Regions from separate parts of the Burkholderia sp. Bp8998 genome, predicted to be linked through region 3. Evidence: predicted binding sites of a transcription regulator. Region 3 holds the regulator's gene; each other region holds the start of a gene.
The links. Region 3 encodes FliA, which starts transcription of late flagellar genes. Its sites were predicted from a motif close to CTAAAGTTTNNNNNNNNNNNGCCGNTA; they were not measured.

Region 1 (10,496 bases), on a different contig from region 3:
TCGAGCTGCGCCGCGACGACACGGCCGCGCGCATCCGCGAGTATTCGCCGACCGGCAAGGTGCCGTGCCTGATCGACGACCACGGCGTCGCGATCTGGGATTCGCTCGCGATCGCCGAGACGCTCGCCGAGCGCTATCCGCAGTTTCCGATGTGGCCGGCCGATCCGCTCGATCGCGCGCATGCACGCTGCATCTCGGCCGAGATGCATTCGGGCTTCGCCGCGCTGCGCACGCAGATGGGGATGAACGTGCGCGCGTCGATGCCGGGACGCGGTGCGACGCCGGAGGCGCTCGCCGACGTCGCGCGCATCGACGCATTGTGGGGCGCGTGCATCGAGGCATCGGGCGGGCCGTTCCTGTTCGGTGAATTCGGGATCGCCGATGCGATGTATGCGCCCGTCGTGATGCGCTTCAACACGTATGCGCCGGCGCTGTCGCCGGAAGCGGCCGGATATGCCGCGCGCGTGACGGCGCTGCCGGCGGTGCAGCGCTGGATCGATGCCGCGCGCCGCGAAACCAACGTGATTGCCGAATACGAACCCGCTCCATGAACATCTATGCAGTAGGCGGAGCGATCCGCGACGAATTGCTCGGCGTGCCGGTGCAGGACCGCGACTACGTGGTGGTGGGCGCGACGCCGGAACAGATGGCCGCGCAGGGCTTCCGGCCGGTCGGCAAGGATTTCCCCGTGTTCCTGCATCCGGACACGCAGGAGGAATACGCGCTCGCGCGCACCGAGCGCAAGACGGCGGCCGGCTATCACGGCTTCCAGTTCTACTACGCGCCGGACGTGACGCTCGACGAGGACCTCGCGCGGCGCGACCTGACGATCAACGCGATGGCGCGCGAAGTGAGCCCGGAGGGCGCGCTGATCGGGCCGGTGATCGATCCGTTCGACGGACAGGCCGACCTGCGTGCGCGCGTGTTCCGGCACGTGGGCGACGCGTTCGTCGAGGATCCGGTGCGGATCCTGCGGATCGCGCGCTTTGCCGCGCGCTTCGCGGATTTCACGGTCGCGGACGACACGCTCGCGCTGATGCGGCGCATGGTCGACGCGGGCGAGGCGGACGCGCTGGTTCCCGAGCGCGTGTGGCAGGAGATCGCGCGCGGGCTGATGGAGGCGAAACCGTCGCGGATGTTCGCGGTGCTGCGCGAGTGCGGCGCGCTCGCGCGCATCCTGCCCGAGGTCGACGCGCTGTGGGGCGTGCCGCAGCGCGCGGACTACCATCCGGAAGTCGACACGGGCGTGCATGTGATGATGGTCGTCGACTATGCGGCGAAGCAGGGTTATTCGTTGCCGGTGCGCTTCGCGGCGCTCACGCACGATCTGGGCAAGGCGACGACGCCTGCCGACGTGCTGCCGCGCCATGTCGGCCACGAAGGCCGCAGCGCCGACCTCATCAAGCCGTTGTGCGAGCGGCTGCGCGTGCCGAACGATTGCCGCGATCTCGCGCTGGTGGTCGCGCGCGAGCACGGCAACCTGCATCGCGTGATGGAAATGGGCGCGGCCGCGCTGGTGCGCTTCTTCGAGCGCAGCGACGCGCTGCGCAAGCCGGCGCGCTTCGCCGAGATGCTGCAGGCGTGCGAATCGGATGCGCGCGGCCGGCTCGGGCTCGACACGCAGCCGTATCCGCAGGCCGAGCGGCTGCGCGTGGCGCTGGTGGCGGCGCGCAGCGTCGATGCGGGCGCGATCGCGCGCGGCGTCGGCAACGATGCGATGCAGATCAAGGACGCCGTGCATCGCGCGCGGGTCGAGGCCGTCAAGCAGGCGCTGGCGATCGGCGAATAGCCAGGCACGAGGCGCGGCCGGGGGGGCGCGGATGGCCGCCCGCCGTTATTGCTTCGTGCGGGCGCCGGCGCGGCGGGCCGGGGTTGCGGCGGCCGGACGTTTGCCGGCGGCCGCGCGCGGTTTCCCGGCGGTCGGCTTTGCCGCTGAGCGGACCGGCGTGTCGGCGGGCGTTGCCGCATCCGCGTCGCGCTCGCGTGCCGGCGCGGGTGCGCGGCGGCTTACGCGCGGCTCGCCCGGCGTTGCGCCGGCATCGCGCGCGAGCAGCCTGATTTTCATCGCCGCGGAGCCCAACTCGGCGCAGTTGTCGTCGAAGAGGGGCAGCGTGCCGACCGCGATCAGCTCGGCGGGCCCGTCGCCGACGTTCGCGACGCGATGGCGTTTCCGCGCATCGAAGTGCAGCGAATCGCCGGGCGACAGCGGGTAATCCTTCTTGCCGATCGTGTAGCACAGCCGGCCGGTCAGCACGTACACGAACTCGTCGCCGCCGTGCGCGACCCATTCCGAACGGTAACCCTCCATCATCCGGACCTTGAGCGCGTTGATCTGGCTGCCGTCGAAGGTGCTGGACAGCCGCTCGTACCACTGCGACGCGGCGTCGACCGCGTACGGTTCGCGGCGGCCCGCGTGCGAATCCGGCTGCGCCTGGCGCGGCTGGTCGATCAGCGTGCCGAGCGGCACGTTCAGCGCCTTCGCGACGTTGACGAGCGATGACAGCGAGATGCCGGTGAGATGGCGCTCGACCTGCGACAGGAACCCGACCGACAGATTCGCCTCGGTCGCGACTTCCAGCAGCGTCTTCTTCGCTTCCCGGCGCAGGCGCCGAATGCGCTGGCCGATACGCATGATGTCTGAATCCATGAATCTCTTTCGTGGCAACGAACCGGAAGGCGAGCGCACGGCGGTGCTGTCGCCGGGATGTTGCTTTGCGCGAATCGCACGAAGCACGGCCGTCGGGACGACGATGCCGGCGCATTGTACCGCGCGGTCGCGCCCGGACGGCGCCGCGCAGGGCCGTGCCGCGTGTTGCCGCGCTCGCGCGCCGTGCCGGTAATTTTAGCCCTACGAAAATTTTGGCTTGACCTCAATTTCAGCGTGCTCTAGATTCTGTCGCGCGAATCAAACAAAGTTAAGTGAGACAAAAATTTCCCCCTCAAGGCCTGTCGCCGGAACGGCACCGCGGCCCAGCTGTCCGGCTGTCCGCTGGACCGCGCGTCGTCCGCGCACGGGCGGCTTGCCGTTTCAGGCATGCGCCATGCCGCGTGACCCCGCCGGCCGCCGACAACAATCAAGAACGGGTATCCGATGATCGATCGACTGAAATACAGCTTCTCCGGCCTTCCCTCGTATGACGCGTCCGTCGCCGACACGCAGGCCGGCCTGTCGCGCCTGCTCGACGCCGCCCGGCTCGACGCGGTCGTGGTCACGTCGCAGGACGAGTACATCACCGAATACCTGCCGCGCCGCAACAACCCGCGCTACGCGCTGTCGGGCTTCGACGGCTCGGCCGGCTGCGGGATCTTCCTGAGCGCGGCGACCGCGCAGGCGCTCGGCGTGCCGCCGTTCGTGCTGTTCGTCGACGGCCGCTATCACCTGCAGGCCGAACAGCAGTGCGACCCGGTGCGCGTGCGCATCGAGAAGCTCGGGATGAACGTGACGATCTGGCAGGCACTGGCCGACTGGCTGGTCGCGCACGCGAGCCGGCTCGCGCGGGTCGGCTACGACGCGCTGCGGATCAGCGTCGCGCAGCGCGACCGGCTGGTCGAGCGGACGCAGGCCGCGTCGCTCGACTGGACGAGCCTCGGCGAGCGCGAGATCGACCGCGCGATCGCGTTGCCGGGCTGGGTGGTCGAGCGGCCGATCTTCGAGCTGCCGGACGCGATGACCGGCGCGAGCGTCGCGCAGAACCTCGACGCGCTGAACCGGCGGCTCGCCGCGCACACCGGCGCGGCGCCCGGCAAGACCGCATTCTTCACGTGCGCGTCGGACGATCTCGCGTATCTGCTGAACAGCCGCGGCTATCACATCCCCAATGCGTCGTCGCACCTGGGCTTCCTGTTCGCCATCGGCGAGCAGGTCGCGCTGTTCCTGCCGGAAGGCTGCGATCGCTGCCCGGTCGAACTGGCGTCGTATCCGGCGCTGCACGTGATCCGGCGCGACTTCGCCGAACTCGAGCGTTTCCTCGCGCAGTTCGCGGTCAACCACGTGTGCTACGGCTTCGAATCGGTCAACTGCGCGCTCGTCGAATCGGTGCGCCGCGTGTGGCCGCACGCGCGCCACGCCGATTTCAACCCGGTCGAGGCGCTGCGGGCCGGCAAGACGCCGGCGGTGCTCGACCGGTTCCGCGACGCGTTCGCGCGCAGTTCGGCCGCGATCGCCGAAACGATGCGCTGGGCGAAGGCCGGCGAGGCGGGGCAGCGCCATACCGAATACGACCTGGCCCGCACGATCAACGACGCGTACGGCGCGCGCTCGGCGGTCGCGCTGACATTCCCGTCCATCGCGGCGAACGGCGCGAACAGCGCGTTCGCGCACTACACGGCGGCGAGCGCCGACGTCGCGCTGACGGAAGGCGAACTCGTGCTGCTCGACAGCGGCGCATACTACGACGCCGGTTTCGCGACGGACTGCACGCGCGTCGTGCTGCGTCGCACGCAGCCGGAGACGGTCGCGCAGCCGTGGCAGCGGGAGATCTACACGGTCGCGCTGAAGGCCTGCATCAAGGGGCTCGTCACGCGCTTCCCGAAGACGGCGACGGGCGGTGACGTCGATGCGACGGTGCGCCAGGTGTGCCGCGACCACGGCTACGATTTCGGCCACGGCACCGGGCACGGCGTCGGGATCCACGTGCACGAGGGCGGCGTGCGGTTCGCGCCGGGCGCGAAGTACGGGCTGGTGCCGAACGCGGTGATTTCGGTCGAACCGGGCATCTACGTGCCGGGCAAGGGCGGCGTGCGGATCGAGAACATCGTGGTCGTGCGCGCGGACGACGAGGCGTCGGACACCGTCGCGTTCGAGAACCTCGTCACGGTCGGCTACGACTGGGACCTGATCGATGTCGAGCTGCTGGACGACGACGAGCGCGCGTACCTGCGCGACTACGAACGGCTTTGCGTGGAACGCGGCACGCAGGTCACCGCGTGTCCGCTGCTGTAAGGCGGGGAAGGCGCGCGCGGCCGCGGCAGGGCCGCGCGGTGCGCGGCCGGCGCGTCGGTGCGCCGGCATGATCGGTACATCGGTGCGGGCGGCGTATCAGCGCATCAGCGCATCAGCGCCGATACACGCCCGTCGGGCCCGTAGACGCCGGCCGGCGCGGGCGCCGAGCGCAGCACCGCGAGCGCGCGCTCGTTGTAGTCCATCCGGATCCGGATCAGCATCCCGTTGGTCGCGTTGGCCTGGCGCGCGCGTTCGGCGGCCTGCAGCAGCAACTGCCAGCGGCCGGCGAGGCGTGCATCGCGCTCGGCGGCCTGGTCCATCCCTTTCTTGCCGGCCGGAAAGCCGAGCGCGGACAGCTGCGTGTCGCGCGTGCGCTCGAGCTGCGCGAGCCGGTCGATCAGCGCGCTCTTCTTCTCGACGATGCCGGGCAGCATTTCCAGCGGCTCCGGCGTCGTGAGCGCCTTTTCCTCGTAGGCGAGCAGGGACGCGAATGCTTCGACCGTCGCGTGTTCGTCGTTGACCGTGGCCAGCAGCTCTTCTCTCATCGCGTCATGCTCGTCGCGCCGGCACGCGTGTCCGCATGCCGGCAAACCAGGGGACCGGTCTGGGCGTGACGGGCCCCGGGCCGGCTCAGTTGCCCTTCGCGCGCTGCTGTTGCAGCAGGTCGCGGGCGGTATTCAATACGCCGTCGGCGATCTTGTTCACATCGATCGTCAACGTGCCGTTGTTCAGCGCATCCTTGATCGACTGGACGAGGGCCGTGTCGATGTCGGCGCTGCCGGAGCCCGACAGCGAACGCAACTGGCCGGACAGACCCGACAGGTTCACGGTCGTGTCGCCGCCGGTCGATCCTGCGTCGGCCGCCTGCGCGGGCGACGACGAAGCCGCGCCGGATTGCGCGCGGGCCGCGCCGTTGCCGGTCGACGCGAGGGGGCTCGGGTTCGGAGTGGAATCGATCTTCACGATGGGTTTCCTGGACGGTATGACCCAGATAACGGCGGGGTCGGCCCGAACTTTAGCATCGTGAGCCCGAAATTCTCCGAATAAACAATTCTTTGCAATCTTGCGGCGGCATTCGTCCCTATAGCGGAATTTCCACGGTCCCGGCGTCCTTGACGATCGCCGTGACGATTTGCCCCGCCGCCATCCTGACCCGCACCGACTGGCCCGGCGCCGCATTCGCGAGCGCGCTGCCCTCGGCCGAGATCGTGAAGCCGGGCCCGGCCGCGACGACCCGCACCGTCTGGCCGGCCGACACCGACGCGGCGCTCTTGAGCATGTCCTGGCGCAGCGGCAGCCCGGCCGAGATCCGGGCCAGCGCGGTCGCGCCGACGGCCTGCGCGGGATCGGTGATCACCGCGAGCGGCAGCACCGTCAGGTCGCCGTCGCGCGCGACGAGGTCGGCCGCGGTGAGCGGCTCGCCGGGCGCGATCTGCCGCGCGGCGACGTAATAAGTGGCCTGCACGGCGACCTTCGCCTGCAGGTAGACGGTCCACGGCCGCTCGCCGGCGCAGCGCACGCCGACCGTCGTGCGGCCCCACAGGCGCGCGCCGGTCGGCAGGAACGGCTCGAGCGTCGTGCACGCGGCGAGCCCGCGCGGAAACGCGGCCGCGACCGTCGCGGTGGTCTTGCCCGGCAGGCCCGCGACCTGCTGCTGCAGGAACGCGAGGGCCGTGCGCCGGATCGTGTCGGGGTCCTGCTGGCCGGGCGGTGTCGCAGGCAGGGGCGCGGCGCCCGCCTGGAGCGGGTTGGCTGCCTGGGCCGGGTTGGCGGCAGCCGCCGGCGCGCGCGGGGCCGGCGCGGCCGGCGCGGCCGGCGTGGCGCGTGCCGCCGCCATGCGCGCGGCGACGGCCGGTCGCGCGGGATTCGATGCGGGGTCGGCCGTACCGGCGACGACGGTCGCGACGGCACCCGAAGCCGTTCCCGCATTCCCGCCGAATTGCCCGCCGCTCGCCGCGTTCGCATGCGCGAGCGCGGTCTCGGCCGTCTCGCCGCGTCCGGGAATCACGATCATCCCGTCGTCCGCGTGCGCAACCGGCACCGCGAGCCACAGCGCCGCGGCGAGCGCGAACGCACGCGGCAGGCGCGTGCCGCGTGCGTCGTTTCCGCGAAGTGCGCTGCGTGTCATCGCCGTGTCCTCGAAGCCGTTGATCCGATTCGCATTCTAGGGAGCCGGGCCGTCGCGCAAACGATGAATAGAGGGGGCCTTTGCCGCGTTATTCGTCCGATTGCCGGTTGCGCCCGGCGCCTACCATCGCTGTCATGGAAAAAAGCCCCTTGGGTCGCCATCCGGCGCAACGGGCGTGCAGCGCTTCATACGGAGAGACGCACACATGCTGGACAAACTCGATGCCGAATTCGCGTTCGGCCGACAGGCGCTCGACGTGCGCGCCTATCGGCAGGAACTGCTGTCGTCGAACATCGCGAACGCCGACACGCCCGGCTACCAGGCCCGCGACACCGATTTCGCGTCGACCCTCGCGCGCTCGCTGAAGCAGACCAGCGGCGGTCTCGCGCCGAGCAACGCCGCGCAGCTGCCGATGGCGCAGCCGGCCGGCGTGACGAGCGGGATGACGATGGCGTCAACGGCGCCGGGTCACATGGCCGGCACCGCGAAGCTGATTCCGACCGGCGGCCCGGCCGATGACTACGGTCGTGCGCAGTACCGGATGCCGCTGCAGCCGTCGCTCGACGGCAACACGGTCGATCTCGACGTCGAGCGCGTGCAGTTCGCGAACAACGCGCTGCACTACGAAACCGGGATGACCGTGATGACCCAGCAGATCAAGGCGATGATCGCCGCGATCTCGACGAACTCGTAAGCGCGCGCCGCTTCCGCACCCGAACCAGGAGTCTCCATGCCCTCGTTGATGAACATCTTCGGCGTCGCCGGTTCGGCGCTGTCCGCGCAATCGCAGCGCCTGAACGTCACCGCGTCGAACCTCGCGAACGCCGACAGCGCGACCGGCCCCGACGGCAAGCCGTACAAGGCCAAGCAGGTCGTGTTCGCGACCGACCCGATGGGCGGCGCGCGCACCGCGTCCGGCCAGGGCGTGGGCGGCGTGCGCGTGACCAGGGTGGTCGACGATCCGTCGCCGATGAAGTCGACCTACGACCCGGCGAACCCGGCCGCCGACGCGAACGGCTACGTGCAGATGCCGAACGTCGACCCGGTGCAGGAGATGGTGAACATGATCTCGGCGTCGCGCTCGTACCAGGCCAACGTCGAGACGCTGAACACCGCGAAGACGCTGATGCTCAAGACGCTGACGATCGGCACGTAAGCCGCGCGCCGAGCGCCCTTCCACACCGAGACCCGGATCCGACAGTTCCGACACAAGGCCACCCAGGATGACTTCCACCAGCACGACGATCGGCGGCAACGGCACCAGCGTGTCGACCCTGCCGACCGACACGATGAACACCAACAACGTGTCGACGACCGGCACGTCGGCGAGCGACCTGCAGGCGACGTTCCTGAAGCTGCTCGTCACGCAGTTGCAGAACCAGGATCCGACCAGCCCGGTCGACAGCTCGCAGATGACGTCGCAGCTCGCGCAGATCAACACGGTGAGCGGCATCGCGCAGCTGAACACGTCGCTCACGTCGCTGTCGACGCAGCTCGCGGCCGGCCAGCAGACGCAGGCCGCGCTGCTGATCGGCACGAACGTGCTCGCGCCGGGCAATAGCGTCGCGGTGAAGAGCGGCGCGGCGTCGCCGTTCGGCGTGTCGCTCACGAGCGACGTGTCGAACCTGACGATCACCGTGAAGAACAGCGCGGGCGCCGTCGTGAACACGATCAACGCGGGCCAGCAGTCGGCCGGCACGGTGCCGTTCAACTGGACGCCGACCGATGCGGCCGGCAACGCGCTGCCGGACGGCAAGTACACCGTGAGCGCGCAGTACACGGGCAGCGACGGCAAGACGTATGCGCCGACCGTGCTCGCGGCCGCGCAGGTCCAGAGCGTGATCAAGCAGGCCGACGGCACGGCGGGGCTCGTGCTGTCGAACGGCACGACGGTGGGGCTGACCCAGGTCGCGTCGATTTTCCCGAACACCGCGTCGTCGTCGTCCGGCGGCACGACCACCACCAACTGATCCAGCTTTCTCGAAAACGGAGACCGAAATGGGTTATCAACAGGGTCTGAGCGGCCTCGCCGGCGCATCGAACGCGCTCGACGTGATCGGCAACAACATCGCGAACGCGAACACGGTCGGCTTCAAGTCGAGCACCGCGCAGTTCTCCGACATGTACGCGAACTCGGTCGCGACGTCGGTCAACACGCAGATCGGGATCGGCACGACGCTCGCGTCGGTGCAGCAGCAGTTCGGCCAGGGCACGATCAACACGACGAACTCGTCGCTCGACGTCGCGATCAACGGCAACGGCTTCTTCCAGATGTCGAACAACGGCGTGACGACGTACTCGCGCGACGGCACGTTCCAGCGCGACAAGAACGGCTTCATCGTCAACTCGGCGGGTGCGAACCTGATGGGCTACGCCGCCGACAAGAACGGCGTGATCAGCACCGCGCAAACCGTGCCGCTGCAGGCGCCGACGACCAACATCGCGCCGACCGCGACGACCAAGATCTCGGCCCAGTTCAACCTGAACTCGCAGGACACGCCGCCGACCAAGACCCCGTTCAGCGCAACCGACACCACGACGTACAACTACTCGACGTCGATCCAGGTGTACGACTCGCTCGGCGGCTCGCAGGCGGTCAACATGTACTTCGTGAAGTCGGCGGCCGGCACGTGGGAGGCCTACGCGGGCGTGCAGGGCGCCGCCGCGACCGACCTCGGCACGGTCACGTTCAACTCGTCGGGCGCGATCCAGGGCACGACGACGGGCACGCCGGCCGCGCCGACCGCGTCGCTCGGCCAGTTCCAGTTCACCGTGCCGAACACCGATGGCTCGGCGACGCCGCAGCAGCTCACGCTCGACCTGACCGGCACCACGCAGTACGGCGGCAAGGACGGCGTGAACAACCTCGCGCAGGACGGCTATGCGAGCGGCACGCTGACGACCTTCTCGATCGGCGCCGACGGCAAGCTGACCGGCAACTACTCGAACGGCCAGACGTCGGTACTCGGCCAGATCGTGCTCGCGAACTTCAACAACCCGAACGGGCTCGTCAACCTCGGCGGCAACCAGTACGCCGAATCGTCCGCGTCGGGCGTGCCGCAGATCTCGTCGCCGGGCAGCACGAACCACGGTTCGCTGCAGGGCAGCGCGCTCGAGAACTCGAACGTCGACCTGACGTCGCAGCTCGTCAACCTGATCACCGCGCAGCGCAACTACCAGGCGAACGCGCAGACGATCAAGACGCAGCAGACCGTCGACCAGACGCTCATCAACCTGTAATGCGCGGATAACCGGCAGCCATGGACCGACTGATCTACACGGCGATGACGGGCGCGTCGCAGTCGCTCGACCAGCAGGCGATCGTCGCGAACAACCTCGCGAACGCATCGACGACGGGCTTTCGCGCGCAGCTCGCGACCTACCGCGCGGTGCCGATGAATTTCGGCGACGGCAGCACGATCGACC
Region 2 (10,496 bases), on a different contig from region 3:
CGACCCGATCATCCAGCAGCCGATGACGGCGCAGCCGCCGATGCCGATGTCGATGCAGGCGCCCGGCTCGATCTACAACCCCGGCTTTGCGGGGCGGCCGCTGTTCGAGGATCAGCGGCCGCGCAACGTCGGCGACATCCTGACGATCATGATCGCGGAGAACATCAATGCGACCAAGTCGTCGGGCGCGAACACCAACCGGCAGGGCAACACCGACTTCAGCGTGCCGACCGCCGCGTTCCTCGGCGGGCTGTTCGCGAAGGCGAACCTGTCGGCGGCCGGCAACAACAAGTTCGCGGCGACGGGCGGCGCCAGCGCGGCGAACACGTTCAACGGCACGATCACGGTGACCGTCACCAGCGTGCTGCCGAACGGCAACCTCGTCGTCAGCGGCGAGAAGCAGATGCTGATCAACCAGGGCAACGAATTCGTGCGCTTCTCGGGCGTCGTCAACCCGAACACGATCTCGGGCGCGAACTCGGTCTACTCGACGCAGGTCGCCGACGCGAAGATCGAATATTCGTCGAAGGGCTACATCAACGAAGCCGAGACGATGGGCTGGCTGCAGCGCTTCTTCCTCAACATCGCACCGTGGTGATGACGATGCCGCTGCCTCTTGTTCACCACCTTTCGTTCAGTTCGTCCCGGGCGTTCCGTGCACTGGCCGCCGCGCTTGCGCTGGCGGCGTGCGCGTTCGGCGCGGCGCCCGTGCACGCGGAGCGCCTGAAGGACCTCGCGCAGATCCAGGGCGTGCGCGACAACCCGCTGATCGGCTATGGCCTCGTCGTCGGCCTCGACGGCACGGGCGACCAGACGATGCAGACGCCGTTCACCACGCAGACGCTCGCGAACATGCTCGCGAACCTCGGCATCTCGATCAACAACGGTTCGGCCAACGGCGGCCCGTCGTCGCTGAACAACATGCAGCTGAAGAACGTCGCGGCCGTGATGGTGACCGCCACGCTGCCGCCGTTCGCGCGGCCCGGCGAGGCGCTCGACGTGACCGTGTCGTCGCTCGGCAACGCGAAGAGCCTGCGCGGCGGCACGCTGCTGCTCACGCCGCTGAAGGGCGCGGACGGCCAGGTATACGCGCTCGCGCAGGGCAACATGGCGGTCGGCGGCGCGGGGGCGAGCGCGAACGGCAGCCGCGTGCAGGTGAACCAGCTCGCGGCCGGCCGGATCGTCGGCGGCGCGATCGTCGAGCGCTCGGTGCCGAACGCGATCGCGCAGATGAACGGCGTGCTGCAGCTGCAGCTGAACGACATGGACTACGGCACCGCGCAACGGATCGTGTCCGCGGTCAATTCGAGCTTCGGCCCGGGCACCGCGACGGCGCTCGACGGCCGCACGATCCAGCTCGCCGCGCCGGCGGATTCCGCACAGCAGGTCGCGTTCATGGCGCGCCTGCAGAACCTCGACGTGAGCCCGGACAAGGCCGCCGCGAAGGTGATCCTGAACGCGCGCACCGGCTCGATCGTGATGAACCAGATGGTCACGCTGCAAAGCTGCGCGGTCGCGCACGGCAACCTGTCGGTGATCGTCAACACGCAGCCGGTGGTGTCGCAGCCGGGGCCGTTCTCGAACGGGCAGACGGTGGTCGCGCAGCAGTCGCAGATCCAGCTGAAGCAGGACAACGGGGCGCTCAAGATGGTGACGGCCGGCGCGAACCTCGCCGACGTCGTGAAGGCGCTGAACACCCTCGGCGCGACGCCGGCGGACCTGATGTCGATCCTGCAGGCGATGAAGGCGGCCGGCGCGCTGCGCGCGGACCTGGAGGTGATCTAAATGGCAGCCAATCTCCCGAACGCGAACGACCTGACGCAGCGCTTCGCGCTCGACGTGCAGGGCTTCGACGCGCTGCGCGCGCAGGCGAAGCAGTCGCCGCAGGCCGGCGCGAAGGCGGTCGCCGGCCAGTTCGACGCGATGTTCACGCAGATGATGCTCAAGAGCATGCGCGACGCGTCGCCCGACGGCGGGCTGCTCGATTCGCACACGTCGAAGATGTACACGTCGATGCTCGACCAGCAGCTCGCGCAGCAGATGTCGAAGCGCGGGATCGGCGTGGCCGACGCGCTGATGAAGCAGCTGCTGCGCAACGCGGGGCAGGGCACGGACAGCGACACGGCGGCCGACGCCGGCGCGGCCGGGCTCGGTGCGGCGGGCTTCGGCGCGACCGGCGTCGGCGCGTCGGGCAACGAAGGCAGCCTCGCCGCGATGAACGCGATGGCGCGGGCCTACGCGAACGCGGCGAACAACGGCGGGCTCGCCGGCGCGCGCGGCTACTCGGCCGGCAGCGCGCTGACGCCGCCGCTGAAGGGCGCGAGCGGCGTGCAGGACGCCGACGCGTTCGTCGACCGCCTCGCCGGCCCGGCGCAGGCGGCGAGCGCGACCACCGGCATCCCGGCGCGCTTCATCGTCGGGCAGGCCGCGCTCGAATCGGGCTGGGGCAAGCGCGAGATCCGCGCGAGCGACGGCTCGACGAGCTACAACGTGTTCGGCATCAAGGCGAACAAGGGCTGGACGGGCCGCACGGTGTCGGCACTGACGACCGAATACGTGAACGGCACGCCGCGCCGCGTCGTCGCGAAGTTCCGCGCGTACGACTCGTACGAGCACGCGATGACCGATTACGCGAACCTGCTGAAGAACAACCCGCGCTACGCGGGCGTGCTGAGCGCGAGCCGCAGCGTCGAGGGCTTCGCGCACGGGATGCAGAAGGCCGGCTACGCGACCGACCCGAATTACGCGAAGAAGCTGATCTCGATCATGCAGCAGATCGGCTGACGGGCCCGCCCCGCCGCCCGTTTGCAATGTTACGGACCGCGCCCGGCAGACCGCCGCGCGCGGTTTCAACGTTTGCGCGAAAAAAACCGGCGTTTCGATCTAAACTTTCGGTGAGCACTGCCGCTAAGTGTGAGAGACCTGTAACCGGGCCATGTTCTGGCCCGGTTTTACTGCGCACCGGTCGTCCCGGGCGCCCATGAAAAGAAAACCGGCTAGCCATGAATATCGAAACGTCGACCGATCCGAGCCTGGATGCGGGCCATTCCGGCCCCGACTACGCCCGCCGCAATCCGCTGGAGATCGGCGTGCAGTTGCGCAACCTCGTGAACCGCGGCGACTTCCTGACCGTCCAGTACCCGGGCGGCCAGCTCGTCACGCGCCTGCTCGAGGTCGACGTCGGCGCGCGCACGTTCACGTTCGACTGGGGCGCGCTGTCCGAGCAGAACGCCGGCATCCTCGGCGCGTCGCACTGCACCTTCGCGGCCGCGCCGGAAGGCGTGCGCGTCGAATTCACCACGGGCACGCCGCGCGAGACGCGCTACGAGGGGCTGCCCGCGTTCGTCGCCGATTTCCCCGACGTGCTCATGTGCATCCAGCGCCGCGAGTATTTCCGCGTCGATGCGCCGATCGTCGATCCGTTCCTGTGCCGCGGCAAGCTGCCGGACGGCGAGAGCTTCGTGTTCGAGGTGCATAACCTGTCGCTCGGCGGCGTCGGGCTGCGGACGGCCGACGAGCGTATCGAGGCGCTCGAGGTCGGCACGCTGCTGCCCGACGTCGAACTCGAGTTGAACGGCCACGGCAAGCTGTCGCTCGACCTGCAGCTCGTGTCGCAGCGTTCGACCCAGCTGCCGAACGGCTCGCGCCGCTACCAGCTCGGCTTTCGCTTCCTGGCGCTGCCGGGCAGCGCGGAGAACACGCTGCAGCGCCTGATCACGCAACTCGAGATGAAGCGTCGCTCGCTCGCGCGGGCCTGACGCATCCGTTGCGGCCCCGCCCGGGGCCGCTTTCACGGCGGCGCCGGCATCGTCCGCCGGGCCGCTCGACAGACGACGCGCACGCGCGCGTCGCCCACGCATTTTTCCCTCAATTTTTCCGATCCGCGGCCGTTATACCGGGAGTCACGCAACCCGGCGGCCGCAGCGCGGCCGGCTCATCAGGATCGCGCATGTCCAACACACTCATGAACCTCGGCGTCAGCGGCCTCAATGCCGCGCTCTGGGGCCTCACGACGACCGGCCAGAACATCAGCAACGCCGCGACGCCCGGCTATTCGGTCGAGCGCCCGGTCTATGCCGAGGCGAGCGGCCAGTACACGGCGAGCGGCTACATGCCGCAGGGCGTGAGCACCGTCACCGTGCAGCGACAGTACAGCCAGTACCTGAGCGACCAGCTGAACAGCGCGCAGTCGCAGGGCGGCTCGCTGTCGACGTGGTATTCGCTCGTCGCGCAGCTGAACAATTACGTCGGCAGCCCGACGGCCGGGATCTCGACCGCGATCACCGGCTATTTCACCGGCTTGCAGAACGTCGCGAACAGCGCCGCCGATCCGTCGGTGCGGCAGACCGCGATCAGCAACGCGCAGATCCTCGCGAACCAGCTCAATGCGGGCGGCCAGCAGTACGACGCGCTGCGCCAGAGCGTGAATACGCAACTCACCAGCACGGTGTCGCAGATCAACACGTACACCGCGCAGATCGCGCAGCTGAACCAGCAGATCTCGGCGGCGAGCAGCCAGGGGCAGCCGCCGAACCAGCTGATGGACCAGCGCGACCTCGCGGTATCGAACCTGTCGGGCCTCGCCGGCGTGCAGGTGGTGCGCGGCGACAGCGGCTACAGCGTGTTCCTCGCGGGCGGCCAGCCGCTCGTCCTCGCCGACAAGAGCTACCAGCTCGCGACCGTCACGTCGCCGTCCGATCCGAGCGAGCTGACCGTCGTGTCGCAGGGGATCGCCGGCACGAACCCGCAAGGCCCGAACCAGGCGCTGCCGGATGCATCGCTGTCGGGCGGCACGCTCGGCGGCCTGCTCGCGTTCCGCAGCCAGACGCTCGACCCCGCGCAGGCGCAGCTCGGCGCGGTCGCGGCCAGCTTCGCCGCGCAGGTCAACGCGCAGAACGCGCTCGGTGTCGACCTGTCGGGCAACCCGGGCGGCGCCCTGTTCACGGTGGCGGCCCCGGCCGTCTATTCGAACCAGGGCAATACCGGCAACGCGTCGCTGTCCGTGTCGTTCGCCAACGCGTCGCAGCCGACGACGAGCGACTACACGCTGTCGTACGACGGCACGAACTACACGCTGACCGACCGCGCGAGCGGGTCGGTGGTCGACCAGAAGGCGGGGCCGATGCCGGTCTCGCTCGGCGGGCTGAACTTCTCGTTCTCGTCCGGCGCGATGAATGCCGGCGACCAGTTCACCGTGCTGCCGACGCGCGGCGCGCTGGACGGCTTCGGGCTCGCGACGACGAGCGGCGCGGCGATCGCGGCCGCGTCGCCGGTCGTCACGTCGGCGTCGAGCACCAACATCGGCACCGGCAAGATCGCGCTGAGCGGGGTGAGCGCCGGCTATCAGGTGCCGTCGACCAAGCTGACCTACGACGCGGCGACGAAGTCGCTGTCGGGCTTCCCGGTCGGCACCACGGTGACGATCCCGGGCACGCCGCCGACGTCGGTGACGATCAGCACGCCGACCGACTCCGTGCCGTACGATCCGTCGACCGGCGCGGCGATGACGATGTCGGGCACGGCCGCCGGGGCGCTGAACGGCGTGACCGTCACGCTGTCGGGCACGCCGTCGGACGGCGATTCGTTCACGATCGGGCCGTACGCGGGCGGCACGAGCGACGGCAGCAACGCGCTCGCGCTGTCGCAGCTCGTCAACGCGAAGACCCTCGGCGGCGGCACGACCACGCTCACGGGCGCCTATGCGAAATACGTGAACAACATCGGCAACGCCGCGAGCCAGCTCAAGTCGTCGAGTACCGCACAGACGGCGCTGGTCGGCCAGATCACGTCCGCGCAGCAGTCGGTGTCGGGCGTGAACCAGAACGAGGAAGCCGCGAACCTGATGCAGTACCAGCAGCTCTACCAGGCCAACGCGAAAGTGATCCAGACGGCGGCTTCGCTGTTCCAGACCGTGCTGGGCCTGTTCAGCTGACCGGATTCGAGAGGATAGACACGATGCGGATTTCCACGACCCAGTTCTACCAGCTGAACGTCGGACAGATGAACGATCAGCAGGCCCAGCTCGCGCAGCTCTACCAGCAGATCTCGAGCGGCGTGAGCCTCACGACCCCGGCCGACAACCCGGTGGGCGCGGCGCAGGCCGTGCAGCTGTCGATGACGTCGGCCACGCTGTCGCAGTACGCGGCGAACCAGAATACGGCGCTCGAGTCGCTGCAGGCCGAGGACCAGACGCTGCAGAGCGTCAGCAGCGTACTCGGCAGCATCCAGTCGGTGATCGTGCGAGCCGGCGACGGTTCGCTCGCCGACAGCGACCGCGGGGCGCTCGCGACGCAGCTCGAGGGCTATCGCAACCAGTTGATGTCGCTCGCGAACTCGACCGACGGCGCGGGCAACTACCTGTTCGCCGGCTACAAGAATGCGGCGGCGCCGTTCACGAAGAATGCCGCCGGCGCCATCAGCTACGTCGGCGATACGGGCACGCGCACCGTACAGATCGACGATTCGCGCAGCGTGCCGCAGGGCGACTCGGGCATCTCGGTGTTCATGTCGGTACAGGCGCTGGGCAGCTCGCCGGTCCAGGCGGCCGGCGCGAGCAACACGGGCACGGCCACCATCGGCAACGTCACGGTGACGGATCCGTCGGCCGCGACGAACGGCCATCAATTCACGATCACCTTCGGCGGCACCCCGGCCGCGCCGACCTACACGGTGACCGACAATTCGATCTTGCCCCCGACGCCCGGGCCCGCGCAGGCTTATACGTCAGGCACCGCGATCGCGCTCGGCAGCGGGATGAAGGTGGCCGTGTCGGGCACGCCGTCGCCCACCGATACTTTCTCGGTCACGCCCGCGCCGCAGGCGAGCGGGGTCGACGTGTTCTCGACGCTCGATTCGATGATCACGGCATTGAAGACGCCCGTCACCGGCAATCCGACGGCGACCGCCGCGCTGTCGAACGCGATGGGCACGGCCGCGACGAAGATCGGCAACTCGATGCGCAACGTCACGACCGTGCTGGCGTCGGTCGGCGGCCGCGAGCAGGAAGTCAAGGCGATGCAGACCGTCAACCAGACCGCCGCGCTGCAGACGACCAGCAACCTGTCGGACCTGACGAGCACCAACATGGTGACGACCATCAGCCAGTACCTGCAGGTGCAGAACGCGCTGAGCGGCGCGCAGAAGGCCTACGCGCAGCTGCAGAACATGTCGCTGTTCCAGTACATCAATCCGTGATCCCCGCGGCGCACGCTGCGATGTGAGCGCCCGCTTACATCGCGCGATGCGCGTGCCAGTCGGCGGCCAGCCGCCGGCCGGCCGCCGTCGATGCGGTCGCGCCGCCTGGTTGGCCGCCCGGACGGCCGCTCGGCGGGCACGACCGCCGCACCGGCGGCTCGCGCTTGCCAGCCCCATTTCCGCTCCGTAAACTCGCGCCAGATTCCAGACCGGCGCACCGTCCGCAGCCGGCGTACGACAGGAGCCCATTTCCCCATGTCCGATTCCTACTTCCCGCGCTGGCGGGTGCAACCGACCGGCGCGGTCTCGCGCGTGGTCGGCCCCGACGAGCGCCTCGCGTGGCCGCAGATGGTCGCGATGGGCGTGCAGCACGTCGTCGCGATGTTCGGCTCGACCGTGCTCGCGCCGCTGCTGATGGGCTTCGACCCGAACCTGTGCATCTTCATGTCGGGCATCGGCACGCTGCTGTTCTTCGTGCTGGTCGGCGGCCGCGTGCCGAGCTACCTCGGCTCGAGCTTCGCGTTCATCGGCCTCGTGATCGCGGTGACGGGCTACGGCGGCAGCGGGCCGAACCCGAACATCCCGGTCGCGCTCGGCGGGATCATCGCGTGCGGCGTCGTGTACGTCGCGCTCGGCGCGCTGGTGCAGGCGATCGGCACGCGCTGGATCGAGACGCTGATGCCGCCCGTCGTCACCGGCGCGGTGGTCGCGGTGATCGGGCTGAACCTGGCGCCGATCGCGGTCAAGGGCGTGTCGGCATCGACCTTCGACTCGGTGATGGCGCTCGTCACGGTGCTGTGCGTCGGCGGCGTCGCGGTGTTCGCGCGCGGGATGATGCAGCGCCTCCTGATCCTCGTCGGGCTGGTGATCGCGTACGTGATCTATGCGATCGCGAGCAACGGGATGGGCCTCGGCAAGCCGGTCGATTTCTCGATCGTCGCGCAGGCCGCGTGGTTCGGCGTGCCGAGCTTCCGTGCGCCGGTCTTCGATCCGCACGCGATGCTGATGCTCGCGCCGGTCGCGGTGATCCTGGTCGCGGAGAACCTCGGCCACATCAAGGCTGTCAGCGCGATGACGGGCACCAACCTCGACCGCTACGTCGGTCGCGCGTTCATCGGCGACGGGCTCGCGACGATCGTGTCGGGCAGCGTCGGCGGCACCGGCGTGACCACCTACGCGGAGAACATCGGCGTGATGGCCGTCACGCGGATCTATTCGACGCTCGTGTTCGCGGTCGCCGCGCTGATCGCGATCGGGCTGGGCTTCTCGCCGAAGTTCGGCGCGGTGATCCAGACGATCCCGGGCCCGGTGCTCGGCGGCGTGTCGATCGTCGTGTTCGGGCTGATCGCGGTGACGGGCGCGCGAATCTGGGTCGTCAACAAGGTCGACTTCTCCGACAACCGCAACCTGATCGTCGCGGCCGTCACGCTGGTGCTCGGCGCCGGCGACTTCTCGCTGAAGTTCGGCGGCTTCGGGCTCGGCGGGATCGGCACCGCGACGTTCGGCGCGATCATCCTGTACGCGATCCTGCGCAAGGAAAAGGAACCGGGCCCGGTGGTGTGACCGGGAGCGGGCGGTGCAACGCCGCCCGCCGGCGCGTCCTCAAGCGCCGGTATTCGACTGCGCCTGCAGCCACGCGCAGAACTGCGCGACGAGCGGATCGTCGGCCGGCGCGCCCGGCGCGATCCACCAGTAGCTGCGCGTCGCGATGCGCGGCCCGTCGAGCGGCATCACGAGGCGGCCACTCGCGAGCTCGTCGTCGATCAGCGGCAGCGGGCCGAGCGCGACACCCAGCCCGTCGACGGCCGCCTGCAGCGCCAGGTAGAAGTGGTCGAACGACTGCCGCTTGCGCCCCTTCATCGTTACGCCGGCCGCCGCGAACCAGTCGCGCCAGCCTTCCGGCCGCGTATCCGAATGCAGCAGCACGTGCCGCGCGAGATCGTCCGCGCGGATGATCGGCGCGCGCTTGAGCAGCGCGGGACTGCACACCGGAATCACGCTTTCGTCGAGGAAGTGGCCGCTCGTGCAGTTCGGCCAATGGCCGGGGCCGCGGCGGATCGCGACGTCGAAACCGTCGAGCGCATCGAGCGGCGCGTTCGACGTGGACAGCTTCAGCTCGACGTTCGGCACGTCGCGCTGGAATCGCGACAGGCGCGGCAGCAGCCATTTCATCGCGAAGGTCGGCAGCGCATTGATGCGCAGCACGCGCGCGGCACCGGTGTTGCGCAGCTGCTCGGTGGCGAGCGCGATGCTGTCGAACGCGGCGCGGACGGTATCCAGATAGCGACGGCCCTCGTCGGTGAGCTTCACGCGCTTGCCGTAGCGGTGGAACACCGGCTTGCCGAGCCATGCCTCGAACCCGGCGATCTGCCGGCTGATGGCACCGTGAGTCACATGCAGCTCGTCGCCGGCGGCGCTGAAGCTTTCGTGTCGTGCCGCTGCTTCAAAGGCCCGAAGCGCGGAAAAGGGCGGGAGGTCGCGTGCCATGCTTGTGATTCTAGATCACAAGGGCGCGCCGATAAAATCGTTTTGCCGGCGTGCCGAACGGCGGTAACCTCGGGCCATCGTTTGATGAGGATCCCCATGCAATCCGTTTCTCCGCCGCCCGCCGCGTCCCCACGCCGGATCGGCCTCGCCGAGCTGTTCACCGGCTTCCTGTCGCTCGGCCTGATGTCATTCGGCGGCGCGCTGCCGTTCGCGCGGCGCACGATCGTCGACGAGCGCAAATGGCTCACCGCCGACGAATTCACCGATCTGCTCGGCCTGTGCCAGTTCCTGCCGGGTGGCAACGTGATCAACCTGTCGGTCGCCGTCGGCATGCGCTTTCGCGGCGTCGCGGGCGCGTTCGCCGGCATTCTCGGGCTGATCGCGGGGCCCACCCTCGTGGTCGTCGCGCTCGGCGTGCTGTATGCGAAGACGCAGGCCGATCCGCGCGTGCAGCACCTGTTCGGCGGGCTCGCCGCCGCGGCCGCGGGCCTGCTCGTCGCGATGGCCGTGAAGGTCGCGAAGCCGCTGCTGCACGCGCCGCGCACGGCGGCCGGCATCGCGGCGCTCGCGTTCGTCGCGATCGCGGTGCTGCGCGTTCCGCTCCTGACCACGATGCTGGTGCTGACGCCCGTGAGCATCTGGCTCGCGTCGCGGCGTCGCGAGACGCCGGCACCGCAGCGCGCCGCCGCGCGCGACGGAGGCCGGTCATGAACGACACGTTGATCGCGATCGCGACGATCTTCAGTCAGCTCTCCCTGCTCGCGTTCGGCGGCGGCAACACGATCCTGCCGGAGATGCAGCGGCAGGTCGTCGAC
Region 3 (10,496 bases):
ACGTCGCTGCGACGTTCCTCGGCGGCGCCGTGACCGCGTTCTTCGATACGGGCTCGAACGCGTACTTCTTCAACGATTCGGCGCAGAAGACCTGCACGACCAGCACGGCGTTCTATTGCCCGTCGTCGACGACTACCTATACGGCGACGCTGACCGGCCAGAACGGCAAGACGGGCGGCGTGTCGATGCCCGTCGCGAACGCCGATGCGCTGTTCGCGAACGCGTCGACGTTCGCGTTCAACGACATCGCCGGCCCGTTCGGCGCGGCAGGCTGGCTCGATCTCGGCATGCCGCACTTCTACGGCAAGACGATCTACTTCGGGATGGACAAGACCGGGAGCGGCGGCGCGCAGCCTTACGTCGCGTTCTGATCGCGCACGAACGGCAGCAGCAGGAAGGGGGCGAGCGATCGCCCCCTTTTTTTACGCCGCTCGCGGCCGGGCTGCGCGCGTCACGCATCGAATCGCCGCACCAGCGCCTACGATATAAGACCGGCAGCGGTGCCGGCACGACATCGAGGAGACAGCGCCATGAGCCAGCGTATCCAACGCATCACGCCGTTTCTGTGGTTCGACCACGACGCCGAGGCGGCCGCCCGCTTCTACGTGTCGGTGTTCGACGACGCGCGCATCCTGCACGTCGCCCGCTACGGCAAGTCCGGCGCGCAGGCGTCCGGGCAGGCGGAGGGCACGGTGATGACGGTGTCGTTCGAGCTGGACGGGCAGGCGTTTCTCGCGCTGAACGGCGGCCCGGCGTTCCCGCTCACGCCGGCCGTGTCGTTCGTCGTCAACTGCCGTGACCAGCAGGAGATCGACCGCTACTGGGCGGCCCTGGCCGACGGCGGCGACGAGCGCGCGCAGCAGTGCGGCTGGCTGCGCGACCGCTTCGGCGTGTCGTGGCAGGTGGCGCCGGTGCAGATGCCCGAACTGATGGCGGGCGACCCGGCGCGCGCCGAACGCGTGATGGCGCAGGTGATGCAGATGAAGAAGCTCGATCTCCGCGTGCTCGAGCGGGCGGCGGCCGGCTAGCGCGAACGCCGGCCGGGACACGCCGTTTTCGACGTGTGCAAGTGGCGCACGACGCTATTCCCGGCCGGCCGGTAAATGAGTGCCGAACGATCGATTCGATTATCGATTGCGACGAGTTTCATGCTGGTGTAATCAAGCCGTGGATTATCGAGCTGTTATTTCTGTCGGCGCATCACGATTATAAAAATGATGTGACATGCACATCGGCGATACGGCATGCCGTCGCCGCGGCCGCTCCAGTGCTGCGAGAGCCGGCGGCGAGTCGGTCGGTGCGAGAAAAGAGATGCAATGCGAAAAAATTCAAATTTATAATACCGGCGTTGTGTCCGGGGTCGCCGATATAAAACATGAGGGCCACAAGATGAATTTCAGTGAAGCTGTTCGCTCCGCACTCAATCAATACGCGAAATTCGACGGCCGCGCGCGCCGCGCGGAATACTGGTATTTCGCGTTGCTCACGAGCGTCGTGTCGATCCTCTGCCAGGTGATCTCCATGGTGGGGCACGACGCGAGCGCATTCTCGCTGCTGCTGATGATCGTCGCGGCCGTCGTGTCGCTCGCGCTGGTGCTGCCGAGCCTCGCGGTCACCGTCCGCCGCCTGCACGATACGGGCCGCTCCGGCTGGTTCCTGCTGATCGCGTTCATTCCGATCGTCGGCGGGATCCTGCTGCTCGTCTGGATGTGCTCGCGCGGCACCAACGGCCCGAACCGTTTCGGCACGGATCCGATTCCGGCGATCTGAGCGCCGCCGGCGCCGCCGGCGCCGCCCGCGCCGCCCGCGCCGCCCGCGCCGACGCGCGACGCGGTCGCGTCGGAGCGGGCCAACGACCGCTTCACGGCCGCCTCGATTCCCCGCTTCACCCGCTCATTCGCTTGCCCCTCTCATCGGCTTCACCGCCCCCACCCGCGAACGCGGTTGCCATCGTCTTCCCGCGCGCCGCGCCTGCCCGCCGCCTCCCGCCGCCCCCGCCCGCCCGATTCCCCGAAATACCCCCCTTTCCCGGCTTTGCTCGACCGATCGGCGTTTGACGTGCGCATGAATAATCGGTGTCACTGGAAAGCGGCATTTCGCCGTACCCGACTGGAGGCCCCGTGGCAGACGAGAGCGATCTCGACAGAACCGAAGCCGCCACTCCGAGGCGCCGCGAGAAGGCGCGCGAGGAAGGGCAGGTCGCGCGTTCGCGCGAACTGGCTTCGTTCGCGCTGCTCGCGGCCGGGTTCTACGGTGCATGGCTGCTCGCGGGCCCGTCGGGTGCGCACCTCCAGACGATGCTGCGCGGCGCGTTCGCGTTCGACCGCGCCACTGCGTTCGACACGCACCGGATGCTGTCGGCGGCCGGCAGCGCGAGCCTCGAAGGTCTCGCCGTGCTGCTGCCGATCCTCGCGCTCACCGGCCTCGCCGCGCTGCTCGCGCCAATGGCGCTCGGCGGCTGGCTGATCTCGCAGAAAACCTTCGAGCTGAAGTTCGAGCGCCTGAACCCGATCTCGGGCCTCGGCCGGATGTTCTCGATCCAGGGGCCGATCCAGCTCGGGATGTCGCTCGCGAAGACGCTCGTCGTCGGCGGGATCGGCGGGATCGCGATCTGGCGCAGCAAGGACGAGCTGCTCGGTCTCGCGACCCAGCCGCTCGGCTCGGCGCTCGCCGACGCGATGCATCTGGTCGCCGTGTGCTGCGGCACGACGGTCGCCGGGATGCTGGTGGTCGCCGCGCTCGATGTGCCTTACCAAATCTGGCAGTACAACAAGAAGTTGCGCATGACGAAGGAAGAAGTGAAGCGCGAGCATCGCGAGAACGAAGGCGATCCGCACGTGAAGGGCCGCATCCGCCAGCAGCAGCGCGCGATCGCGCGGCGCCGGATGATGGCCGCCGTGCCGAAGGCCGACGTGGTCGTCACGAACCCGACGCACTTCGCCGTCGCGCTGCAATACACGGACGGCGAGATGCGCGCGCCGAAGGTCGTCGCGAAGGGCGTGAATCTCGTCGCCGCGCGCATCCGCGAACTCGCGGCCGAGCACAACGTGCCGCTGCTCGAGGCGCCGCCGCTCGCGCGTGCGCTGTATCACAACGTCGAACTCGAACGCGAGATTCCCGGCTCGCTGTACTCGGCCGTCGCCGAGGTGCTCGCATGGGTCTACCAGCTGCGGCGCTTCCGCTCGGAAGGCGGCGCCTTCCCGGCCGCGCCGGTCGATCTCGACGTGCCGGCCGAACTCGACAAGGGGTTGTCGGTATCGGCCGACGACGAGCGTGAAGAAGTCGAAGACACGCTCGGCAAGCAAGGGAACGCAGCATGAGCACCCCGATCACCGGCCTGTTCGCCAAACGCCCGAACCCGTTCGCGGGCACCAACCTGCGCGCGCTCGCGGGTCCGATCCTCATCTGCATGATCCTGGGGATGATGATCCTGCCGCTGCCGCCGCTGCTGCTGGATCTGCTGTTCACGTTCAACATCGCGCTGTCGGTGATGGTGCTGCTCGTCAGCATGTACACGATGAAGCCGCTCGACTTCGCGGCGTTCCCGAGCGTGCTGCTGTTCTCGACGCTGTTGCGGCTGTCGCTGAACGTCGCGTCGACGCGCGTCGTGCTGCTCGAGGGCCATACGGGGCCGGACGCTGCCGGCCAGGTGATCGAGGCGTTCGGCCACTTCCTCGTCGGCGGCAACTTCGCGGTCGGCATCATCGTGTTCGTGATCCTGATGATCATCAACTTCATGGTGATCACGAAGGGCGCGGGGCGGATCGCCGAAGTGTCCGCGCGCTTCACGCTCGACGCGATGCCCGGCAAGCAGATGGCGATCGACGCCGACCTGAACGCGGGCCTCATCAACGAAGAGCAGGCACGCAAGCGCCGCCTCGCCGTGTCGCAGGAAGCCGAGTTCTACGGGTCGATGGACGGCGCGTCGAAGTTCGTGCGCGGCGACGCGATCGCGGGCCTGATCATCATGGCGATCAACGTGATCGGCGGGCTGATCGTCGGGATGGTCCAGCACGACATGTCGTTCGCCGCGGCCGGCACCAACTACACGCTGCTGACGATCGGCGACGGCCTCGTCGCGCAGATTCCGTCGCTCGTGATCTCGACGGCGGCCGGCGTGATCGTGTCGCGCGTCGCGACCGACGAGGACATCGGCACGCAGATCACCGGCCAGCTGTTCACCAACCCGCGCGTGCTGACCATCACCGGCGCGATCATCGTGCTGATGGGGCTGATCCCGGGCATGCCGCACTTCGCGTTCCTCGCGCTCGGCGGCGGCGCGATCTGGCTGGCCCGCACGCAGACCCGCCGCGCGGCGGCCCGCGTGGCGGCCGGCGACGTGACCGATATCGCACCGCCCGCCGCGCTGCCGGGCGACAGCCACGAGGCGACCTGGGACGACGTGCAGCTGATCGATCCGCTCGGCCTCGAAGTCGGCTACCGGCTGATTCCGCTCGTCGACAAGAACAGCGACGGCGAGCTGCTCAAGCGCATCAAGAGCATCCGCAAGAAATTCGCGCAGGAAATCGGCTTCCTGCCGCCGGTGATCCACATCCGCGACAACCTCGAGCTGCGACCGAATGCATACCGGATCGCGCTGAAGGGCGTCGAGATCGGCGCGGGCGAAGTGTTCCCGGGCCAGTGGCTCGCGATCAACCCGGGCCAGGTGACGGCCGCGCTGCCGGGCGTCACGACGCAGGATCCGGCGTTCGGGCTGCCGGCCGTGTGGATCGACGTCGCGATGCGCGAGCAGGCGCAGGTGTACGGCTACACGGTGGTCGATGCGAGCACGGTCGTCGCGACGCACCTGAACCATCTGGTCGTGCAGCACGCGGCCGAACTGCTCGGCCGCCAGGAAGTGCAGGCGCTCGTCGAGCGCACCGGCAAGGATGCGCCGTCGCTCGTCGAGGACCTCGTGCCGAAGACGATCTCGCTGACGACGCTGCAGAAAGTGCTGCAGAACCTGCTCGAGGAAGGCGTGCCGATCCGTGACATGCGCACGATCCTCGAGGCCGTGTCCGAACACGCGGGCCGCGGCGACGCGTACGAGCTCACCGCCGCGGTGCGGCTGTCGCTCGGCCGCGCGATCACGCAGCAGTGGTATCCGGGCGCGGGCGAGATGCAGGTGATGGGCCTCGATTCGAATCTCGAGCGCGTGCTGTCGCAGGCGCTCGCCACCGGCGCGAACCCGGGCCTCGAACCCGGCCTCGCGCACAACCTTCTGACCGGCACGCAACAGGCGATGCTGCGTCAACAGAATCTGGGGCTGCCGCCCGTGCTGCTCGTGCAGCACGCGCTGCGCGCGATGCTCGCGCGTTTCCTGCGCCGCAGCCTGCCGCAACTGAAAGTGCTGTCGTATGCCGAAGTGCCGGACACGCGCACGATCAAAGTCGTTAACGTCATCGGGGGTTCCGCTTGAACATTCGCAAATTCACCGGCGCGACCAGCCGCGACGCGCTGCGCCTCGTGCGCGAGGCACTGGGCGCCGACGCCGTCGTGCTGTCGAACCGCACGCTCGATGACGGCAGCGTCGAAATCGTCGCGCTCGCCGACTCGGATCTCGCCGCGGTCACGCCGCCGGCCGCCGCCCGAGCGCGCAGGCCGCGCGCGCCGGAATCCGTGCCGGCCGCAGCCGTCCCGGGCATCGTGTCGCGCCCGGGTGCCGCGCTCGCGCGCCCGGCCGTCAATCCGTATGCGGCAGGCGATGGCGGGCTCCCGGACGTGTTCTCGTCGGTGTTCGGCGCGAGCGCCGAAGCGACGGAGCCGGCTGCGGAACCGGCCGCCTTCGCCGACGCGCACGCGACGGACGCGGTATCGCCGTCGCCGGCCGCGCCGGCGCCCGCCGCCGGCACGTCGGCGGCATCGTCCGAACCCGCGCCGTGGCTCGTCGAGCACGCGAAGCGCCTGACGCAGCAGCGCGAAGCGCTGATCGCCCGCGCGCAGGCGGCACCGGCCGCACCGCAAGCGCCGGCCCGTCCGCAGCAGGACGCCGCACCCGCAACGCCGGCCGGCTGGGCGCGTGACATCGTGCGCGACGCCGAACGCAGGATGCCGTCCGCGGCCGCCGCGGCCCGCCCCAGCGAAACGAGCGCCGCGAAGCCGGCCGAACGCACGCGCCCATCTGCCGACGCGGCCGCCGCGGTGGCCGACGCGGTGAAGGCGCGCATCGAGAGCATCGTCAACGACACGGTGATGCACGAGCTCGGCGCGATGCGCGGGATGATGGAAGAGCAGTTCGACAGCCTGATGTGGCACGATCGCCAGCGCCGCAGCCCGGTGCACGGCGCGCTGACCAAGCACCTGTTCTCGGCCGGCTTCTCCGCGCAGCTGGTGCGCATGCTGGTCGACAACCTGCCGAGCGGCGACGGTGCGCAGACCTTCGAGCAGGCCGCCGAATGGGCGCAGTCGGTGCTCGCTGCGAACCTGCCGGTGCTCGAGAGCGAGGACGCGCTGATGGAGCGCGGCGGCGTGTTCGCGCTGATGGGGCCGACCGGCGTCGGCAAGACGACCACCACCGCGAAGCTTGCCGCGCGCTGCGTGATGCGCTTCGGCGCGAGCAAGGTCGCGCTGCTGACCACCGACAGTTACCGGATCGGCGGCCACGAGCAGCTGCGCATCTTCGGCAAGATCCTCGGCGTGCCGGTGCACGCGGTGAAGGATGCGGGCGATCTCGAGCTCGCGCTGTCCGAGCTGCGCAACAAGCACATCGTGCTGATCGACACGATCGGCATGAGCCAGCGCGACCGCGCGCTGTCGGACCAGATCGCGATGCTGCACGGCGCGAACGCGCCGGTGCAGCGCCTGTTGCTGCTCAACGCGACGAGCCACGGCGACACGCTCAACGAGGTCGTCCAGGCGTACCGCGGCGCGGGCGAGCATTCGCACGGGCCGACCCCGGATCTCGCCGGCTGCATCCTGACCAAGCTCGACGAGGCGACCCACCTCGGCGGCGTGCTCGACACGGTGATCCGCTACAAGCTGCCGGTCCACTACGTGTCGACCGGCCAGAAGGTGCCGGAGAACCTGTACGTCGCGTCGACCAAATTCCTGCTGAAAAGCGCGTTCTGCGTGCCGCGCGACGGCTCGCCGTTCGTGCCGCAGGACGAGGACATGCCGACGCTGCTTTCCGCATTGACCGCACGTTCCACCGCCGAGCTGCACGAGGTGCGATTTGGATAAACGGATCATCGACCAGGCCGAGGGGCTGCGGCGCCTGCTGGCCGGACGCGCGTCGCGCATCGTCGCGGTGACGGGCGGGCCGGCGAGTGTCGGCTGCACGTCTACCGTCGTGAACGTCGCGGCCGCGCTGGCCGCGCTCGGCAAGGACGTGCTCGTCGTCGACGAGCGCGCCGACGTGGATTCGGCCGCGGCGACGCTCGCGGGCGCCTGGCTGCGCGACGGCGAGCGCACGCGCGTCGCCGCCGGGTTCGGGCTGTGCGCGGCCGCGCGGCTGGCCCGCGACGGCTACAGCGACACGCAACTGAGCGACTTCATCGACGGCCAGGCCGACATCGTGCTGGTCGATGCGCAGCTCGGTGCCGACGGTGCGTTCTCCGCGCTCGCGCGCGAGGCGCACGACGTGCTGATCGTCACGCGGGTCGCCGCGCAGGCGATCACCGAGGCGTATGCGTGCATGAAGCGCCTGCATTTCGCGCACGCGGTCGCGCAGTTCCGCGTGCTGACCAATCACGTCGGCAGCCACGCCGACGCCAGGACCGCATTCGACAACCTCGCGGGCGTCGCGAGCCGCTACCTGACGGTGTCGATCGCCGACGCCGGCTGCGTGAGCGCCGATCCGCTCGTCGAGCATGCGCGCGACCTGATGCGTACCGCGGTCGACGCGTTCCCGTCGTCGGCTGCCGCGCGCGATTACCGGCAGATTGCCGCCGACCTGCTGTACTGGCCGATGCGCCCCGGGCTGGGCGCCGGCCGCGCCGTGCATGCGGGCGGCAAGCCGTCGTACGAGGCGGGTGCGGCGCACGCCGCGTGAGCGCCACCGGAAGGAGAGAGCCATGATGTACAACGCTCAAGGAAAGATGACCCAGGCCGACGTGCTCGCGCAATACGCGCCGCTCGTGCGGCGCCTGGGGCTGCAGCTCGTCGCGAAGATGCCGGCGAGCGTCGATCTCGACGACCTGATCCAGGCCGGCATGATCGGCCTGATGGACGCGGCCGGCCGCTACAAGGAAGACCAGGGCGCGCAGTTCGAGACCTACGCGACCCAGCGCATCCGCGGTGCGATGCTCGACGAGCTGCGCAGCAACGACTGGCTGCCGCGCAGCCTGCGCAAGACGTCGCGCGAGGTCGAGTACGCGGTGCACCAGGTCGAGCAGCAGCTCGGCCGCTCGGCGAACGAGACCGAGATCGCGCAGCACCTGAAGATGCCGCTCGACGAATACCAGGGGATGCTGCAGGATCTGCACGGCAGCCAGCTCATCTACTACGAGGATTTCGACCGCGCGGCCGACGACGAGCCGTTCCTCGACCGCTATCGCGTCGATCACGCCGATCCGCTGTCGTCGCTGCTGGACGACCACCTGCGCGAGGCGCTCGTCGACGCGATCGACCGGCTGCCCGAGCGCGAAAAGCTGCTGATGTCGCTGTACTACGAGCGCGGGCTGAACCTGCGCGAGATCGGCGCGGTGCTCGAGGTCAGCGAGTCGCGCGTGTGCCAGCTGCACAGCCAGGCCGTCGCGCGCCTGCGCGCGCGATTGCGCGAACAGGCGTGGGTCGGCGCGGAGAACTGACCCTTTCATTGCGGCCACGCGCGCCGACGCGGCGCGCATTTCCCGCGCCGATTTGCTACAATCCCTCCCGTTTTCCGAGGAGCGTTGCGACGGACCATCCTGCGTCCGCCAGGCTCGGAAAGCTTCACCAAGCAGCCGTGCGGCGAGATTCGCGCCGGCCCCGCTTCCTGAACGGCGCTCACGTCACCAATTTCTAGAACTTTTTTAGAAAGGAGGGCGTGATGAACGCCATTATTGATTCCCAGGCTTCCAAGGATTACATCGTCGCCGACATGGCGCTTGCCGGCTGGGGCCGCAAGGAACTGAACATCGCCGAGACCGAAATGCCGGGCCTCGTGCAGATCCGCGACGAATACAAGGCGCAGCAGCCGCTGAAGGGCGCGCGCATCGCGGGTTCGCTGCACATGACGATCCAGACCGGCGTGCTGATCGAGACGCTGAAGGCGCTCGGCGCCGATGTTCGCTGGGCGTCGTGCAACATCTTCTCGACGCAGGACCACGCCGCTGCCGCGATCGTCGAAGCCGGCACGCCGGTGTTCGCGTTCAAGGGCGAGTCGCTCGACGAATACTGGGAGTTCTCGCACCGCATCTTCGAATGGCCGAACGGCGAATTCGCGAACATGATCCTGGACGACGGCGGCGACGCAACGCTGCTGCTGATCCTCGGCTCGAAGGCCGAGAAGGACCGTTCGGTGATCGCGAAGCCGACCAACGAGGAAGAAGTCGCGCTGTACAAGTCGATCGCGAAGCACCTCGACGCCGATCCGACCTGGTACTCGACGCGCCTCGCGCACATCAAGGGCGTGACCGAAGAAACCACGACCGGCGTGCACCGCCTGTACCAGATGGAAAAGGACGGCCGCCTGCCGTTCCCGGCATTCAACGTCAACGACTCGGTCACGAAGTCGAAGTTCGACAACCTGTACGGCTGCCGCGAGTCGCTCGTCGACGGCATCAAGCGCGCGACCGACGTGATGATCGCGGGCAAGGTCGCGGTCGTCGCGGGCTACGGCGACGTGGGCAAGGGCTGCGCGCAATCGCTGCGCGGCCTCGGCGCGACCGTGTGGGTCACCGAAATCGATCCGATCTGCGCGCTGCAGGCGGCGATGGAAGGCTACCGCGTCGTGACGATGGAATACGCGGCCGACAAGGCCGACATCTTCGTGACGGCGACCGGCAACTACCACGTGATCAACCACGATCACATGAAGGCGATGCGCCACAACGCGATCGTCTGCAACATCGGCCACTTCGACTCGGAAATCGACGTCGCGTCGACCCGCCAGTACCAGTGGGAAAACATCAAGCCGCAGGTCGACCACATCATCTTCCCGGACGGCAAGCGCGTGATCCTGCTGGCCGAAGGCCGCCTCGTGAACCTCGGCTGCGCGACCGGCCACCCGTCGTTCGTGATGTCGAACTCGTTCGCGAACCAGACGCTCGCGCAGATCGAGCTGTTCGTGCGCGGCGGCGAGTACGAGAACAAGGTGTACGTGCTGCCGAAGCATCTCGATGAAAAGGTCGCGCGCCTGCACCTCGCGCGCATCGGCGCGAACCTGTCCGTGCTGTCGGACGAGCAGGCTTCGTACATCGGCGTGCAGAAGGACGGCCCGTTCAAGCCGAACCACTACCGCTACTGATGCGCCGCCGCCGCCGTGCCGCGCGCGCCCCGCATCGGGCGTGCGCGGGTCGGCGGCACGGTGCCGGATCGCCGGCCGTCGCGCCGTGCCCGCGGGCACGCGGGGCGGC

Region 1: a site for FliA is predicted at 5,935-5,961, ahead of flgM (flagellar biosynthesis anti-sigma factor FlgM). Genes of this name have one in related genera too.
Region 2: a site for FliA is predicted at 3,867-3,893, ahead of flgK (flagellar hook-associated protein FlgK). Genes of this name have one in related genera too.

What each region holds. Positions count from the first base shown of each region.
Region 1 is NZ_QTQF01000008.1:157,993-168,488, forward strand. It holds gene DIE06_RS11620 (glutathione S-transferase family protein) at 1-551, shown strand, start outside; gene DIE06_RS11625 (multifunctional CCA addition/repair protein) at 548-1,789, shown strand; gene DIE06_RS11630 (helix-turn-helix domain-containing protein) at 1,835-2,647, opposite strand; gene DIE06_RS11635 (M24 family metallopeptidase) at 3,092-4,942, shown strand; gene DIE06_RS11640 (flagella synthesis protein FlgN) at 5,047-5,487, opposite strand; gene flgM (flagellar biosynthesis anti-sigma factor FlgM) at 5,573-5,905, opposite strand; gene flgA (flagellar basal body P-ring formation chaperone FlgA) at 6,024-7,070, opposite strand; gene flgB (flagellar basal body rod protein FlgB) at 7,276-7,764, shown strand; gene flgC (flagellar basal body rod protein FlgC) at 7,801-8,226, shown strand; gene DIE06_RS11665 (flagellar hook assembly protein FlgD) at 8,294-9,040, shown strand; gene flgE (flagellar hook protein FlgE) at 9,069-10,310, shown strand; gene flgF (flagellar basal-body rod protein FlgF) at 10,331-10,496, shown strand, end outside.
Region 2 is NZ_QTQF01000008.1:170,019-180,514, forward strand. It holds gene flgH (flagellar basal body L-ring protein FlgH) at 1-598, shown strand, start outside; gene DIE06_RS11690 (flagellar basal body P-ring protein FlgI) at 604-1,785, shown strand; gene flgJ (flagellar assembly peptidoglycan hydrolase FlgJ) at 1,786-2,784, shown strand; gene DIE06_RS11700 (flagellar brake protein) at 3,003-3,758, shown strand; gene flgK (flagellar hook-associated protein FlgK) at 3,950-5,932, shown strand; gene flgL (flagellar hook-associated protein FlgL) at 5,956-7,194, shown strand; gene DIE06_RS11715 (solute carrier family 23 protein) at 7,450-8,757, shown strand; gene DIE06_RS11720 (transcriptional regulator GcvA) at 8,797-9,681, opposite strand; gene DIE06_RS11725 (chromate transporter) at 9,778-10,392, shown strand; gene DIE06_RS11730 (chromate transporter) at 10,389-10,496, shown strand, end outside.
Region 3 is NZ_QTQF01000019.1:80,790-91,285, forward strand. It holds gene DIE06_RS19840 (DUF3443 domain-containing protein) at 1-371, shown strand, start outside; gene DIE06_RS19845 (VOC family protein) at 531-1,028, shown strand; gene DIE06_RS19850 (DUF805 domain-containing protein) at 1,225-1,770, shown strand; gene flhB (flagellar biosynthesis protein FlhB) at 2,121-3,320, shown strand; gene flhA (flagellar biosynthesis protein FlhA) at 3,317-5,419, shown strand; gene flhF (flagellar biosynthesis protein FlhF) at 5,416-7,179, shown strand; gene DIE06_RS19870 (MinD/ParA family protein) at 7,172-7,990, shown strand; gene DIE06_RS19875 (RNA polymerase sigma factor FliA) at 8,013-8,747, shown strand; S-adenosyl-L-homocysteine riboswitch at 8,818-8,934, shown strand; gene ahcY (adenosylhomocysteinase) at 8,969-10,387, shown strand.